One region of the Streptomyces vietnamensis genome, then DNA from elsewhere that is predicted to be linked to it. Evidence: riboswitches for the same ligand, from Rfam matches in the RefSeq annotation. Region 1 holds a riboswitch; each other region holds the start of a gene.
The links. A riboswitch is a leader RNA that binds a small molecule or an ion and turns the genes downstream of it on or off. The one in region 1 is predicted to bind cobalamin.
Positions count from the first base shown of each region.

Region 1 (3,483 bases):
CTCGGTGGAGCTCATTACTGGCAGGCCTCGCAGGACTCGGGGTTCTCAAGGGAGCAGGCGATGGCGTCCGCGTCGGGGGTCGCCTGCTGGACGGGGATCGGGGCGGCGGCCTGGGCGGCGCGGGCGATCCGGGTCGCCGGGCGGGAGCGCAGGTAGTACGTCGTCTTCAGGCCCTGCTTCCAGGCGTACGCGTACATCGACGACAGCTTGCCGATGGTCGGCGTCTCCATGAACAGGTTCAGGGACTGCGACTGGTCCAGGAACGGGGTGCGCGCCGCCGCCATGTCGATGAGGCCGCGCTGCGGGATCTCCCAGGCCGTGCGGTACAGCTCGCGGACCTCGGCCGGGACCCAGGTGAAGCCGGCCACCGAGCCGTTGGAGTCGCGCAGCGCCTCGCGGGTCTGCGCGTCCCACACGCCGAGCTTCTTCAGCTCGTCGACGAGGTACGAGTTGACCTGGAGGAACTCGCCGGAGAGCGTCTCGCGCTTGAACAGGTTGGAGACCTGCGGCTCGATGCACTCGTAGACGCCCGCGATCGAGGCGATGGTCGCCGTCGGCGCGATGGCGAGGAGGAGGCTGTTGCGCATGCCGGTCGTCGCGATGCGCTCGCGCAGCGCGGCCCAGCGCTCCGGCCAGTTCAGTTCGACGTCGTAGTGGTCGGGGTGCAGGACGCCCTGCGCGGTGCGGGTCTTGTCCCAGGCGGGGAGCGGGCCGCTGCGCTCGGCGAGGTCGGCGGAGGCCTCGTACGCCGCCAGCATGATCCGCTCGGCGATCCTCGTCGACAGGGCGCGCGCCTCGGCCGAGTCGAACGGCAGCTTCAGCTGGAAGAAGACGTCCTGGAGGCCCATGGCGCCCAGGCCGACCGGGCGCCACTTGGCGTTGGAGCGGCCCGCCTGCTCGGTCGGGTAGAAGTTGATGTCGACGACCCGGTCGAGGAAGGTGACGGCCGTGCGGACGGTCTCGTCCAGGCGCTCCCAGTCGATGTCCGAACCGACGACGAACGCGCCGAGGTTGACCGAGCCGAGGTTGCAGACGGCCGTCTCGCCGTCGTTGGTGACCTCGATGATCTCGGTGCAGAGGTTGGAGGAGTGGACGACCGTGCCCGGCTCGGCCGTCTGGTTGGCGGTCCGGTTGGAGGCGTCCTTGAAGGTCATCCAGCCGTTGCCGGTCTGCGCGAGGGTCCGCATCATCCGGCCGTACAGGTCGCGGGCCGGCATGGTCTTGCGGGCCAGGCCCGCCGCCTCGGCCTTGCGGTAGGCGGCGTCGAACTCCTCGCCGTACAGGTCGACGAGCTCGGGCACGTCCGACGGGGAGAAGAGCGACCATTCGGCGTCGGCGTTGACGCGGCGCATGAACTCGTCCGGGATCCAGTGCGCCAGGTTCAGGTTGTGCGTACGGCGGGCGTCCTCGCCGGTGTTGTCGCGGAGCTCCAGGAACTCCTCGATGTCCGCGTGCCAGGTCTCCAGGTAGACCGCGGCGGCGCCCTTGCGGCGGCCGCCCTGGTTCACGGCGGCGACGGAGGCGTCGAGGGTCTTCAGGAACGGCACGATGCCGTTGGAGTGGCCGTTGGTGCCGCGGATCAGCGAACCGCGGGCGCGGATGCGGGAGTACGAGAGGCCGATGCCGCCCGCGTGCTTCGAGAGGCGCGCGACCTGGTGGTAGCGGTCGTAGATGGAGTCCAGCTCGTCCTGCGGGGAGTCCAGGAGGTAGCAGGAGGACATCTGCGGGTGGCGGGTGCCGGAGTTGAAGAGCGTGGGGGAGGACGGGAGATAGTCCAGGCGGCTCATCAGGCCGTACAGGGCCGCCACTTCGTCGAGCGCGCGGACCGAGTCGTCCTCGGCGAGGCCGCAGGCGACGCGCAGCATGAAGTGCTGCGGGGTCTCGATCACCTTGCGGGTGATCGGGTGGCGAAGCAGGTAGCGCGAGTAGAGGGTGCGCAGACCGAAGTAGCCGAAGCGGTCGTCGCCGGCCGGGTCGATCGTCGCGTCGAGCCGCTCGGCGTGCTGGGCGACGAACTCGGCGGTGCGGTCGGCGATGAGCTCCTCGCGGTGACCGACGGCGACGGAGGCCGAGAAGGAGACGGCGCCCTGTCCCGCGGCCTCGTCGGCGATGGTGATGGTGAGGAGCCGGGCGGCGAGCCGGGAGTACGCGGGGTCCTCGGCGATCAGGCCGGCGGCCGCCTCGGTGGCCAGCTCGCGCAGCTCCGCCTCGTCCGACGTGGCGCTGCGGCCGCGGAGGGCGGCGGCGGCGACCTTGCCGGGGTCGGTGTCCGGGAGGTCGGCGGTGAGATCGGTCAGGGTCCGCAGGAGTACGGTCCCGGGGCCGTCGGTCTCGATCGCTGCGGCCGGATCGGCGGGCGCGATGGTCACGTGGGGGCTCTCCCTCGCTCGGCTCGGGGCCTCGGGCGGGAAGGCGGGCAGGCGGGCACCCCGTACGCGCGGGCGCGCCGCATCCACCGACCCAACTCCGCGAGGCCCGGACGTCTGTGGCACCCGGAACGGACGGACCGGGCGCGCTGCCGGCAGGTCCTCGGACTCACTCCGTGTGAAGCACGAAACCGCACGAAGCACACCGTTGCGGGACAGTTCCGGATTCGCGCCGGATTCCCCTGCGTCGACAGCGAGGACGAGCATACATGTGGGGGGCGCCGCTCATGGCACCCCCCACATGTTGTGTCGGTCCCGGGAGTTACAACTCCAGGGCGTACGTGCGCAGCGAGTGATCGGGGATCGGCTCCCAGTCCCGCTCGGGGGTGCGGACGAAGCCGAGCCGCTCGTAGATCCGGTGCGCGGAGACCATCAGATCGGCCGTGGAGAGCACCAGGCGCGCACAGCCGGGGAGGGCTCGCGCCCGGTCCACGCAGGCGCGTACGAGGGCCTCTCCGACGCCCCTGCCGCGAGCCTTCGGCGCGACGACGAGCATCCGGAACTCGGCCTCGCCGGGGACGGCGATGTCCGCCCAGGTGGTGCCGCCCTCCGCGAAGGTCACCCCGCCGATGATCCCGCCGTCGGCGTCGACGGCGACGAGCACCTCGCTCTCGCGCGCCCGCCGGGCCGTGTCGCGGAGCACGGCCAGGTAGAAGTCGTCCTCGCCGTGCAGCAGCAGCCCGTCGTTCAGATAGGTGAAACCGGTGAGGTCGCCGAGCTCCTCGTACTCCTCGGGCCGTACCGCCCTGATCGTGAAATCCATGGGCCCCAGTCTGCCTCCGGCGCACGCGAAGGGGCCCGGGATTTCCCGGGCCCCTCTTTCGAGCGTCCGTGGGTCAGTGCGCTCCGGCGCCGACCGTCGGGAGGTCGCGGACACCGGCGTCGCCCGCGTCCGCCGTGTAGTCCTCGGGGGAGGTCTCGTCGACGCCCTCGGGGGCCTTGACGGCCTTGAGGACGAAGGTCAGGACGACCGTGACGAGGACGTTGAGCACGAAGGAGGTGAGACCGATGTAGCCGATCTCGCCGATGCCCGGGATCTCGGCGGCCGAGCCGCCGA
Region 1 covers NZ_CP010407.1:5,602,075-5,605,557, forward strand. Annotated here, with positions in the region: gene SVTN_RS25310 (ribonucleotide-diphosphate reductase subunit beta) at 1-15, opposite strand, end outside; gene SVTN_RS25315 (ribonucleoside-diphosphate reductase subunit alpha) at 15-2,369, opposite strand; cobalamin riboswitch at 2,504-2,633, opposite strand; gene SVTN_RS25320 (GNAT family N-acetyltransferase) at 2,689-3,189, opposite strand; gene mctP (monocarboxylate uptake permease MctP) at 3,263-3,483, opposite strand, start outside.

Region 2 (3,483 bases), 1.1 Mb from region 1:
GCGCCGCGCTCGGCACGGGGCCCGGCGTCGGCGGAGGCGGTCTCGGTCATCGCGTGCTCCTGGTGCGGTACAGGACGAGGACGAAGGCCGGTACGCCGATCAGCGAGGTCACCACTCCCACCGGCACCTCCTGCGGGTCGAGGACCGTGCGGGCGAGCGTGTCGGCCCAGACGAGGAACACCGCTCCGGCCAGGGCGGTGACCGGCAGCAGGCGGGCGTGCCCGGGGCCGGCGAGGGCGCGGGCGGCGTGCGGCAGGACGAGGCCGACGAAGCCGATCGCGCCGGCGGCGGAGACCAGGGCGGCCGTCAGGAGGGCGGTGACGCACAGCAGGACGAGCCGGGTCCGCGCGACGGCGACGCCGAGCGAGGCGGCGGCCTCCTCGCCGAAGGCGAAGGCGTCCAGGGTCCGCGCGTGCCCGCCGCAGATCAGCAGGGCCACCGCGAGGACGGCGAGGCACACCCACACATCGTTCCAGCCGGCCCCGGCGAGCGAGCCGAGCAGCCAGAAGAGCACGCCCCGGGTGGTCTCGGCGTCGGCGGCGGTCATCACGACGAAGGAGGTGAGCGCGGAGAAGAGCTGCATCGCGGCGACGCCCGCGAGCACGACCCGGTCCGTCGAGCCGCCGAGGGTGTGGCTGAGCAGCAGGACGAGCGCGAAGGAGACCACCGCCCCCAGGAACGCCCCGCCGGTGACGGAGAGGAGGCCGCCGCCGACGCCGAGGACGACGACGGCGACCGCGCCGGTCGAGGCGCCGGAGGAGACGCCGAGGACGAAGGGGTCGGCGAGCGGGTTGCGCAGGAGGGACTGCATCACCGCCCCGCAGAGGGCGAGTCCGGCGCCGCAGACGGCGGCGAGGAGGGTACGGGGCAGCCGCAGGTCCCAGACGATCCCGTCGCGGATCGGCGAGAGTTCCGAGGCGCCGCCGCCGAGGTGCGCGGCGACGACGGATCCGACCTCGCCGACTCCGATGTCGGCCGGGCCGATGGTGATGGCCACGGCCACGGACAGGGCGAGCAGGACGAGTCCGGCCGCCGCCCACAGGAGCGCCGTGGCGCGTACCGGCCGGGCCGGCCGGATTGTCAGGAGGGGCGTGCTCACTTCGCGAGACCGTACGTGCGGAGCGCCGCCGCCACCTTCTCGATGCCCTCGACGGTGCGGATCGTGGGGTTCAGCGCCTGGCCGCTGAGCAGGACGTACCGCTTGTGCTTCACGGCCGTCATGTTCCGGGTGACGGGGTCGGACTCCAGGAACTCGATCTTCTTGGCGGCGCTCTCGGCGGACTGCGCGCGGCGGGTCAGATCGCCGAGCACGAGGACGTCGGGATCGCGGTCGGCGACGGTCTCCCAGTTGATCTGGGGCCATTCCTCGCGGGTGTCGTCGAAGACGTTCTTCGCGCCGAGCGCGTTCGTGACGATCCCCGGCGCTCCGCAACAGCCCGCCATGTAGGGCGATTTGGCGTCGGAGTACCAGTAGAGGACGGTGGCGTCGGTGAAGTCGGCCGCCGCCGTGGCCTTCGCCACCCGGGCCTTGAGCCCGGCGACGAGCTTCTCGCCCCGCTCGGGGACCGCGAACACCCGGGCCAGGTCGCGGATCTCGCCGTAGACCGTCTCCATGGTGAGGGGGCGGGTGCGGACGCCGTCGCCGTCGCCGCTGTTGTCCTTGCCGACGCAGTCGCTCGGCGAGAGGTACGTGGGGACGCCGAGCTGCTCGAAGCGCTCGCGGGGCGCCACCCCGCCCTTGCCGAGGGTGTACGCGAACGAGGCGGCCGCGAAGTCGGGTTCGGCGTCGAGGACCTTCTCGAAGGAGGGGTAGCGGTCGGCGAGGCGCGGGACCTTCGCGTTCTCCTTCTCAAGTCCCTTGAGCACCGGGTCCGTCCAGGTGGCGGTGCCCACCATGCGGTCGGCGAGGCCGAGGGAGAGCATGATCTCCGCCGCCCCCTGGTCGAGGGCGACGGCCCGGCGCGGGGCGCGGTCGACGCGGACCGGCCGTCCGCAGTCGTCGGCGAGGGTGACGGGGTAGCCGCGCTCCGGGGCGTCCTTCGCCGAAGCTCCGGAGGGCCCGCAGCCGGTCACCGCCGCGGTGAGGAGCAGGACGCCGGCCAGGGCGGGCACGGCGGAGCGGACGGGGTGTGCGAGCGGCACGGGGACTTCCTCTGCGTCCACGGCTCATGCGCGGAGCCTGTCGTACGGTGCTCCCCGGACGGCAGCGTGCCGCCGGGGCCGCCAGCAGGTCTTCGGACTCGGGGTCAGCCGGACGGAGCGCCTTCCCGGGCCCGTCGTGCCGCCCAGTGGCCGATGCTCCGCCCGTCGCCCTCACCGCTGCGCGTCAGTTCCGGTCTCGCACCGGATTCCCTGACCCGTGCACGTACCCGTTCAGGTGCGTACAAAGGTGCGACTGGCCTCGGCACAGTACCACCGGCCGGCGGTCGCACCCCGGGAGCCCGGCCGGTCCCCACCCGCAGGCCGCCGGTCCGTATCCGCGGGCCGTCGGCCCTTGCCCGCGGGCCGCCGGGCCGCGCCCCCGCGCCCCCGCGCCCCGGACGGTGTCAGAAGCGCAGCTCCTTGGCCTCGAAGCGGCCCTCGCCGAGGACCAGGACGAAGGAGACCTGCTGCCCCTCGGAGACCGTCCGCCCCTTGCCCTCGATGTCCTCGGCGCTGAAGTACACCTGCTCCTCGGAGCCCACGGGGACGACGAAGCCGTACCCGCCGAGACGGTTGAAGGACTGCACGAACCCGATGCTTCTGCCTTCCACGGCGGCCTCCTCGTCGGCTCGGGCGACGCGGTCGAGGGTGTCCGCGCCTCAGGGGACATGTACCCCGCCCGCTCGCCCTTCGCCACCGCCGTCGTCCGGGAGAACCACCGCCGTCGTCCGGGAGAACCACCCCGGATGATCTCGTACAATATTCAACAGAGGCCCGCTGCCGGAGATCCCCCGTGTCCGTCAGCGGGCCTCACCGCGTCCGTCGGGCCGGACGCCGCCCGGGTACGCGATCCGCGCCGTGATCCTGGCGATGCGCCGCGCCGACTCCTCCGGCGAGGCCACCGGCTGGACGATGTGGCTGACGGTGAGCCGCACGATCGTCTCGACGGCGAGCCCCCGGGACTCCTCGTCGACGTCGGGCCAGGCCTCGATCGCGTACGCGTCGAGCATCGCCATCGCCGTGCCGAAGACCGGCTCCGGGCGGGTGGTGAGGTAGGCGAGGAGGTCGTCCTCGCCGCCGCGCGCCGCGAGCAGGACGCTCTTGATGAGGGGGTTGTCCACGGCCTGCTGGAGCGTGTAGCCGACGCCCGCGACGGCCGCCGCCTCCAACTCGCCCCGGTGGGCGTCGAGTTCACGCTGTATTCCGAGCAGGAAGCCCTCCAGCTCGCGCTGGATCAGGGCGTTGCCGATGGCCTCCTTCGAGCCGAACTCGTTGTAGAGCGTCTGGCGGCTGATGCCGGCGGCCCGCGCGATGGCGGCCATGCGCAGCACGCCCCAGCCG
Region 2 covers NZ_CP010407.1:6,656,380-6,659,862, reverse strand. Annotated here, with positions in the region: gene SVTN_RS29915 (ABC transporter ATP-binding protein) at 1-50, opposite strand, end outside; gene SVTN_RS29910 (FecCD family ABC transporter permease) at 47-1,084, opposite strand; gene SVTN_RS29905 (ABC transporter substrate-binding protein) at 1,096-2,142, opposite strand; cobalamin riboswitch at 2,223-2,400, opposite strand; gene SVTN_RS29900 (cold-shock protein) at 2,547-2,753, opposite strand; gene SVTN_RS29895 (TetR/AcrR family transcriptional regulator) at 2,943-3,483, opposite strand, start outside.
Region 2: linked by a shared signal. The riboswitch ahead of SVTN_RS29905 (ABC transporter substrate-binding protein) and the one ahead of SVTN_RS25315 (ribonucleoside-diphosphate reductase subunit alpha) in region 1 are both predicted to bind cobalamin.

Region 3 (3,483 bases), 3.6 Mb from region 1:
CTGCATGGCCTGCGCGCGGCCGATCTCGGCGCCCTCCCGGGTGACGAAGGAGTTCAGGGACATGTTCTGTCCCTTGAACGGCGCGACCTTGATGCCCTGCCGGACCAGCCAGCGGCAGATGCCGGCCGTGACGACGCTCTTGCCCGCGTCGGACGTGGTCCCGGCGACGAGCAGCCCCCCACCCCTCATGCGTTCCTCCGCTTCAGCGCGCTCGCGATCATGCGGCCGCCCACGCAGGCGGCCAGGGTCAGTCCGGTGACCCGGCGGGAGAGCCGGACCGCGCGGTCGATGTCGGCGACCTCGACGGGCCGCCCCTCCCCGTTGAGGACGGGCCGGTGCTCGACCCGCCCGGCGTACGAGAGGGTCCCCCCGAGCCGTACGCCGAGGGCGCCCGCGAAGGAGGCCTCGACGGGGCCCGCGTTGGGGCTCGGGTGCTTCGAGGCATCCGACCGCCAGGCCCTCACCGCCCCGCGCGGGTTCCCGCCGGCGACGGTCGCGAGGACGGCCGTCAGCCGGGCCCCGGGCCAGCCGGCCAGGTCGTCGAGGCGGGCCGAGGCCCAGCCGTAGCGCCGGTGGCGGGGGGACTTGTGGCCGACCATCGCGTCGAGGGTGTTCACCGCGCGGAAGCCGACCAGGCCCGGCACGCCCGCGACCGCTCCCCAGAAGAGGGCGCCCACGACCGCGTCGGAGGTGTTCTCGGCGACGGACTCGACGACGGCGCGGGCCATCGCGGGACCGTCGAGGGACTGCGGGTCGCGTCCGCACAGGTGCGGCAGCCGTTCCCGGGCGACCTCCAGGTCCCCGGCGGCGAGGGCGCCGCCGATCGCGCGGGCCTCGCGCCCCAGGGTCGTACCGCCGACGACGGCCCAGACGGAGGCGGCGGTGAGGGCGACGGAGGCGGCGCGGCTGCCCCGTACCGTACGGGCGGCGAGGGCGCCGGCCGCGACGGTGGCACCGGCGCACACCGCGGTGTGCAGGGCGCCCCAGCCGCGGTGGTCGTGCCAGAGGGCCTTCTCGACCCGGCCCGCGGCCCGGCCGAAGGCGGCGACGGGGTGGCCGCGGCGTGGGTCGCCGACGAGCAGGTCGACGGCGAGACCGGCGGCCGCGCCGTACGCGAAGATGCCGGTGGCTCGGGAAGGTCTGGGGCTGCGGCCGGGCATGGCGCTGTGTCCTCACTCAGGGTCCGCGCCCTGGATCGACGTGACCGGCGGCGAGAGTTCCTGACTCCCGGACCCTTCGGATCCGGTCACAGTGGCGGGACCGCGCCGGAATCGCACCGGACTTCCTCTACTGCCGCCGTAATGGCCTCGGCAGTCCACCACGGCCCGAGAACACCCGTCAACTCACCCTTGACCTGCGCCGCGTCACTGTGCGAAGCACCACAAACACGACGGCGGCGGGGCGGCCCGCACCCGAAGGTGCGGGCCGCCCCGCCGGTCACGCCCGACGCGTCAGGCGACGATCAGGTAGATGCCGTACGCCACGGCCGCCAGGCACAGGGCGAAGCAGGCGTAGGCGCCGGTGCGGGCCAGGGTGGCGGAGCCTCCCTGGGCGGCGGCCTGCTCCTGCTTGGAGAGGCCGACGACACCGAGGGTGAAGAGGCCCACGAGGGCGACGGTCGCCACGAGGCTGACTCCGAAGACAGAGCCGAGAGCTGCCCAGTCGATCTTCATGCTTGGTTCCAGTTCCTTAGACCGCGGCGGGGGCCGGGGGAGCGGCCGGGTCCGTGGGGACCGGCGCGGGGATGGTGGTCTTCAGGTCCTCGTCCGCGACGGCGGCGACGGAACCGGCCGGCGGCGGGGTGACGGCGGCCATCGCGGTGGTCACGACGCCGTCCGGCTCGGCGCCGGTCTCGACCTCGTTGACGTTGGTGTGGTCGACCGGCTGGCGGCGGGAGACGAGCCAGATGCCGACGCAGGAGGCGGCGAGGAAGGCGGCGACGACGTAGACGCCCCACTGGCCCTGGCGGGCGACGTACTCGGCACCCGCGCCGACCAGGCCGGCGGCCGGCAGGGTCAGGCCCCAGGCGACGAACATGCGGGTGGCGGTCGACCAGCGGACGACGCCGCCCTTGCGGCCCAGACCCGCACCCATGACGGCGCCGGAGACGGAGTGCGTGGTGGAGAGGGAGAAGCCCAGGTGGGAGGAGGCCAGGATGACCGTGGCCGCGCTGGTCTGGGCGGCGAAGCCCTGCTGCGGCTGGAGGTCGGTGAGGCCCTTGCCCATGGTGCGGATGATGCGCCAGCCGCCGAGGGCCGTGCCGAGCGCGATCGCGGTACCGGCGGAGACGATGACCCAGACGGGCGGGTTGGAGCCGGGGGCGAGGGTGCCGCCGGCGACCAGCGCGAGGGTGATGATGCCCATCGTCTTCTGGGCGTCGTTGGTGCCGTGGGCGAGGGAGACGAGACCGGCGGAGGCGATCTGGCCGACGCGGTAGCCCTTGGCCGTGTCCTTCTCGGAGGTCTTGGCGCCGATCTTGTACGTCAGCTTCGTGGCCAGCGTCGCGGCGATACCGGCGACGATCGGCGCGGCGACGGCCGGGATGAGGACCTTGCTGACGACGACCTCGCCGTTGACGCCGCTGACGCCGATCGAGGCGACGGTCGCGCCGATGAGGCCGCCCATCAGGGCGTGGGAGGAGCTGGAGGGCAGTCCGACCAGCCAGGTCACCAGGTTCCAGAGGATCGCGCCGACGAGCGCGGCGAGGATCACTTCGGGCTGGATGCCGTCCTCGTTGACCAGTCCCTTGGAGATCGTCTTGGCGACCTCCACGGACAGGAACGCGCCGACGAGGTTCAGCACGGCGGACATGACCACCGCCGTCTTCGGCTTGAGGGCACCGGTCGAGATGGTCGTGGCCATCGCGTTCGCGGTGTCGTGGAAACCGTTCGTGAAATCGAACACTAGAGCTGTCACGACCACAATGGCGAGCAGCAGCGTGATGTGTTCCATTTACCCAGGCAATCGTTCGACGTCAGTGTTGCGTTGAACGTAGGCAACCTGGGTGAACGGAAGATGAACTGGGCCGGGCGGCATGGTGTCCCTAACCAGTGTCAAGAGGTTCCGCTTCTCGCCCCGGAGTGCCCGGTGTCCACGATGCGGTCACCCCGGAACCACGGGCACCCCAGTCCTCCCGGGGCACATGCGACCTGTCCCGCTTCCTCCCCCGGCGTCCCGTTCCGCTCCCTGGACATGACCGTCCGACCGGAGGACCCCGCGGAGGAGACCCATGTCACTCCCCGGGGCGACCCTTCCGCTTCCCCCCTGCCGGGTCCGTCCGGTGGCAGTCCCACCCCGTCCTGCCGACACTGGGGAGGTGCGCCCGGCTACAGCGACGGCAGCGGCCGTCACCACCCTGATCGGTGTCGGCGCGGCCGCGGTGGCGGTCGGCCGGTACGCCAGCGACGTCGCCCTCAAGGCGCCGTCCGGACGACCACTGCCCGGAGACCCGGGACTCACCGTGCACGCCACGGACCCCGAGCG
Region 3 covers NZ_CP010407.1:2,023,825-2,027,307, reverse strand. Annotated here, with positions in the region: gene SVTN_RS08940 (cobyric acid synthase) at 1-189, opposite strand, end outside; gene SVTN_RS08935 (cobalamin biosynthesis protein) at 186-1,160, opposite strand; cobalamin riboswitch at 1,196-1,335, opposite strand; gene SVTN_RS08930 (hypothetical protein) at 1,452-1,673, opposite strand; gene SVTN_RS08925 (inorganic phosphate transporter) at 1,690-2,952, opposite strand; gene SVTN_RS08920 (alpha/beta hydrolase) at 3,317-3,483, shown strand, end outside.
Region 3: linked by a shared signal. The riboswitch ahead of SVTN_RS08935 (cobalamin biosynthesis protein) and the one ahead of SVTN_RS25315 (ribonucleoside-diphosphate reductase subunit alpha) in region 1 are both predicted to bind cobalamin.

Region 4 (3,483 bases), 1.5 Mb from region 1:
ACTGCTTCGGGCAGGGCGGTACGGGGGGTGGGGACGCCGTCCACCAGGTAGGTGTCGTCGCCGGTGGCGAGGACGTCGACCCAGGTGCCGTGCGGATGGCCGCAGCGGCGCTCGCACCCGGAGTAGTGGACGGGCAGGCCCCCTCGGCGGACGAGGCCGGCGTCCGTCCGCACGTCGGCGAGGGACTTGGCGCAGCCGGGCCGCCCGGTGCAGGCGCTGACCCCGACCGAGGGCAGCTCGGGGCGGGTGACCAGGCCGTACGTCTCCAGGGCGGGCAGTCGGTCGGCGCGGGCCCCGACGACGACCGCTCCGCGCCAGGGCGTGAGCCGGAGCTCCTCGACCCCCTCGGCCAGGGCCCGCAGCTGGGCGGCCGTCAGCCGGCCGAGCGGGGCCAGGACGTGCAGGGCCCGGTCGCCGAGCACCCCGGGCGCGGGCGGCGGGCACACGGGAAGCGGCGGTACGGGCAGGGATACGGGCTCCGCCGCGATCCCGGCCCGCGCGAGGGCCCCGGCCCAGTCGGGCACGTGCTCCTCGGGCAGCTCGCGGGGCCGCCAGGCCCCGTTCCCGGCGGCCTCGGCGGCGTCGAGGAACGCGAGGGCGGCGGCGAGGGCGGCGCGGACGGCGTCGGCGGCGGCCACCCAGAACACCCGCGGGCCGAGCCGCAGCAGAGCCGACCCGCCCTCCCCTGCGATCAAGCTCACATCGCCGCCGAGCCCGGCGACGTCCCCGCGCCCGTCGTCCAGGACGAACAGGAACCGTCCCGAAAGGGACGCCGCCCGGGGCTCGGCACAGAGCGCGGTGTCCAGTGCGCGCGCCCACAACTGCACGTCCGCGTACCCGAGTCCGTCGAGTCCCGCGCCGGGCGAGGCCACGATGTTGCGGACGCGCTCGTGGGTGGGGGAGGGCAGCAGGCCGGCGGTGGAGAGGAGCGCGGCGAGCTCGGCCCCGCAGTCGTCGCCGAGGCCGCGCAGCTCGGCGTTGCCGCGCGAGGTGATGCTGATCCGTCCGTCGCCCAGGGTCTCGGCGGCGGCCGCGAGCGTTTCCGCCTGACTGGCCGTCAGGCGCCCTGCGGGCAGGCGCAGTCGGGCCAGGCGTCCGTCGTCGGCGGGGTGCAGGCGCAGCGCCCCGGGGCAGGCGTCGCCACGGTCCCGTACGCGAGCTTCGCCCGGTTCGGGCGTCGGGGGTGGGGTGGGCGGCATGGCGGCGAGCATACCCACGGGGAACCGGCTGACCACCGGGTGTGATCCGGCCGACTCTCCGGCCGGACACCGGGTGTGATCCGGCCGACGTCGGAGCCGGCCACCGGGTGTGATCCGCTCGGCGTCCCCGTCGGTCACGGAGGTGCGATCCGCTCGGCGCCCCCGTCGGCCATGGGGTGCGACCCGTCGGCCACGGGGGGTGTGATCCGGCCGACGCCCCCGCTCCCTGGGGCCCGCCCGCGCCACGATCTAGGATGCAGATCGGCATGGGGTCCCAGGACCCCGGGGAGGAAGCCCGGTGAGAATCCGGCGCGGTCCCGCCACTGTGAGCCCGTACCAGCCATGGCACGGGTGAGTCAGGAACTCCCTTCCCCAAGCTCTCGGCTTCGCTCGAGCGAGGGGAGGCCCCAACCCACACGACCACCCGGGGCGCGGACAACCCCGAGGAAGGCCTGAGCTCGCCATGCTCCTGCTGCTGTCGCACTCCGACACCGACCTGCTCAGCGCCCGTGCGGCCGGAGGGCCGGTGGAGTACCGCTTCGCCAACCCCTCCCGGCTTCCGCTCGCCGACCTCCCGGACCTGCTCGACGGCGTCGACCTGGTCCTCGTCCGGCTCCTCGGCGGCGTCCGCTCCTGGCAGGAGGGCCTCGACGCGGTCCTCGCCGCCGGAAAGCCGGTCGTCGTGCTCAGCGGCGAACAGGCCCCCGACGCCCAGCTCATGGAGGCCTCCACCGTCCCCGTCGGCGTCGCCACCGAGGCGCACGCCTATCTGGCGCACGGCGGCCCGGCCAACCTGGAGCAGCTGGCCCGCTTCCTCTCCGACACCGTCCTGCTCACCGGCCACGGCTTCGAGGCCCCGGCCGCCGCCCCCACCTGGGGCCCCCTCGAGCGGACGCCCAAGGCCGACGTGACCGGCCCGACCGTCGCCGTGCTCTACTACCGCGCCCACCACATGAGCGGGAACACCGCCTTCGTCGACGCCCTGTGCGGCGCGATCGAGGACGCCGGGGCCCGCGCCCTCCCGCTGTACGTGGCGTCCCTGCGCGCCCCCGAGGCCGAGCTCGTCTCCGTACTGCGCGGAGCCGACGCGATCGTCACGACCGTCCTCGCCGCCGGTGGCACCAAGCCCGCCGAGGCGCAGGCCGGAGGCGACGAGGAGGCCTGGGACGCGGGCGCGCTCGCCGCGCTCGACGTGCCGATCCTCCAGGCCCTGTGCCTGACGGGTTCGCGGTCCGCGTGGGAGGAGAACGACGAGGGCCTGTCCCCGCTCGACGCCGCCAGCCAGGTCGCCGTGCCCGAGTTCGACGGCCGGCTCATCACCGTCCCCTTCTCCTTCAAGGAGATCGACGAGGACGGTCTGCCCGCGTACGTCGCCGACGCCGAGCGCGCGGCCCGCGTCGCCGGGATCGCCGTCCGGCACGCCCGGCTCCGTCACATCCCGAACGCCGAGAAGAAGCTGGCGCTCGTCCTCTCCGCGTACCCGACGAAGCACTCCCGCATCGGCAACGCGGTCGGCCTCGACACCCCCGCCTCCGCCGTCGCCCTGCTGCGGCGGCTCATCGCCGAGGGGTACGACTTCGGGCCCGAGGCGGACCTCCCCGGCATCGTCTCCGGCGACGGCGACGAGCTGATCTACGCCCTCATCGAGGCCGGCGGCCACGACCAGGACTGGCTGACCGAGGAGCAGCTCGCGAAGAACCCGGTCCGCATCCCGGCCGCCGACTACAAGCGCTGGTACGCCACCCTGCCCGCCGAGCTCCGCGAGCAGGTGGAGGAGCACTGGGGCCCGGCGCCCGGCGAGATGTTCCTCGACCGCTCCCGCAACCCGGAGGGCGACATCGTCCTCGCCGCCCTGCGGCGCGGGAACCTCCTGGTCCTCATCCAGCCGCCGCGCGGCTTCGGCGAGAACCCGATCGCGATCTACCACGACCCCGATCTCCCGCCGTCCCACCACTACCTGGCCGCCTACCGCTGGATCGCCGCCCGTACCGAGGACGGCGGCTTCGGCGCCGACGCCATGGTCCACCTGGGCAAGCACGGCAACCTGGAGTGGCTGCCCGGCAAGAACGCCGGCCTGTCCGCCGCCTGCGGTCCCGACGCGGCCCTCGGCGACATCCCGCTGATCTACCCGTTCCTCGTCAACGACCCGGGCGAGGGCACCCAGGCCAAGCGGCGCGTCCACGCGACCCTCGTCGACCACCTGGTGCCGCCGATGGCCCGCGCCGACTCGTACGGCGACATCGCGCGCCTGGAGCAGCTGCTCGACGAGTACGCGCAGATCAGC
Region 4 covers NZ_CP010407.1:4,062,999-4,066,481, reverse strand. Annotated here, with positions in the region: gene SVTN_RS18100 (cobalamin biosynthesis protein CobG) at 1-1,211, opposite strand, end outside; cobalamin riboswitch at 1,450-1,585, shown strand; gene cobN (cobaltochelatase subunit CobN) at 1,663-3,483, shown strand, end outside.
Region 4: linked by a shared signal. The riboswitch ahead of cobN (cobaltochelatase subunit CobN) and the one ahead of SVTN_RS25315 (ribonucleoside-diphosphate reductase subunit alpha) in region 1 are both predicted to bind cobalamin.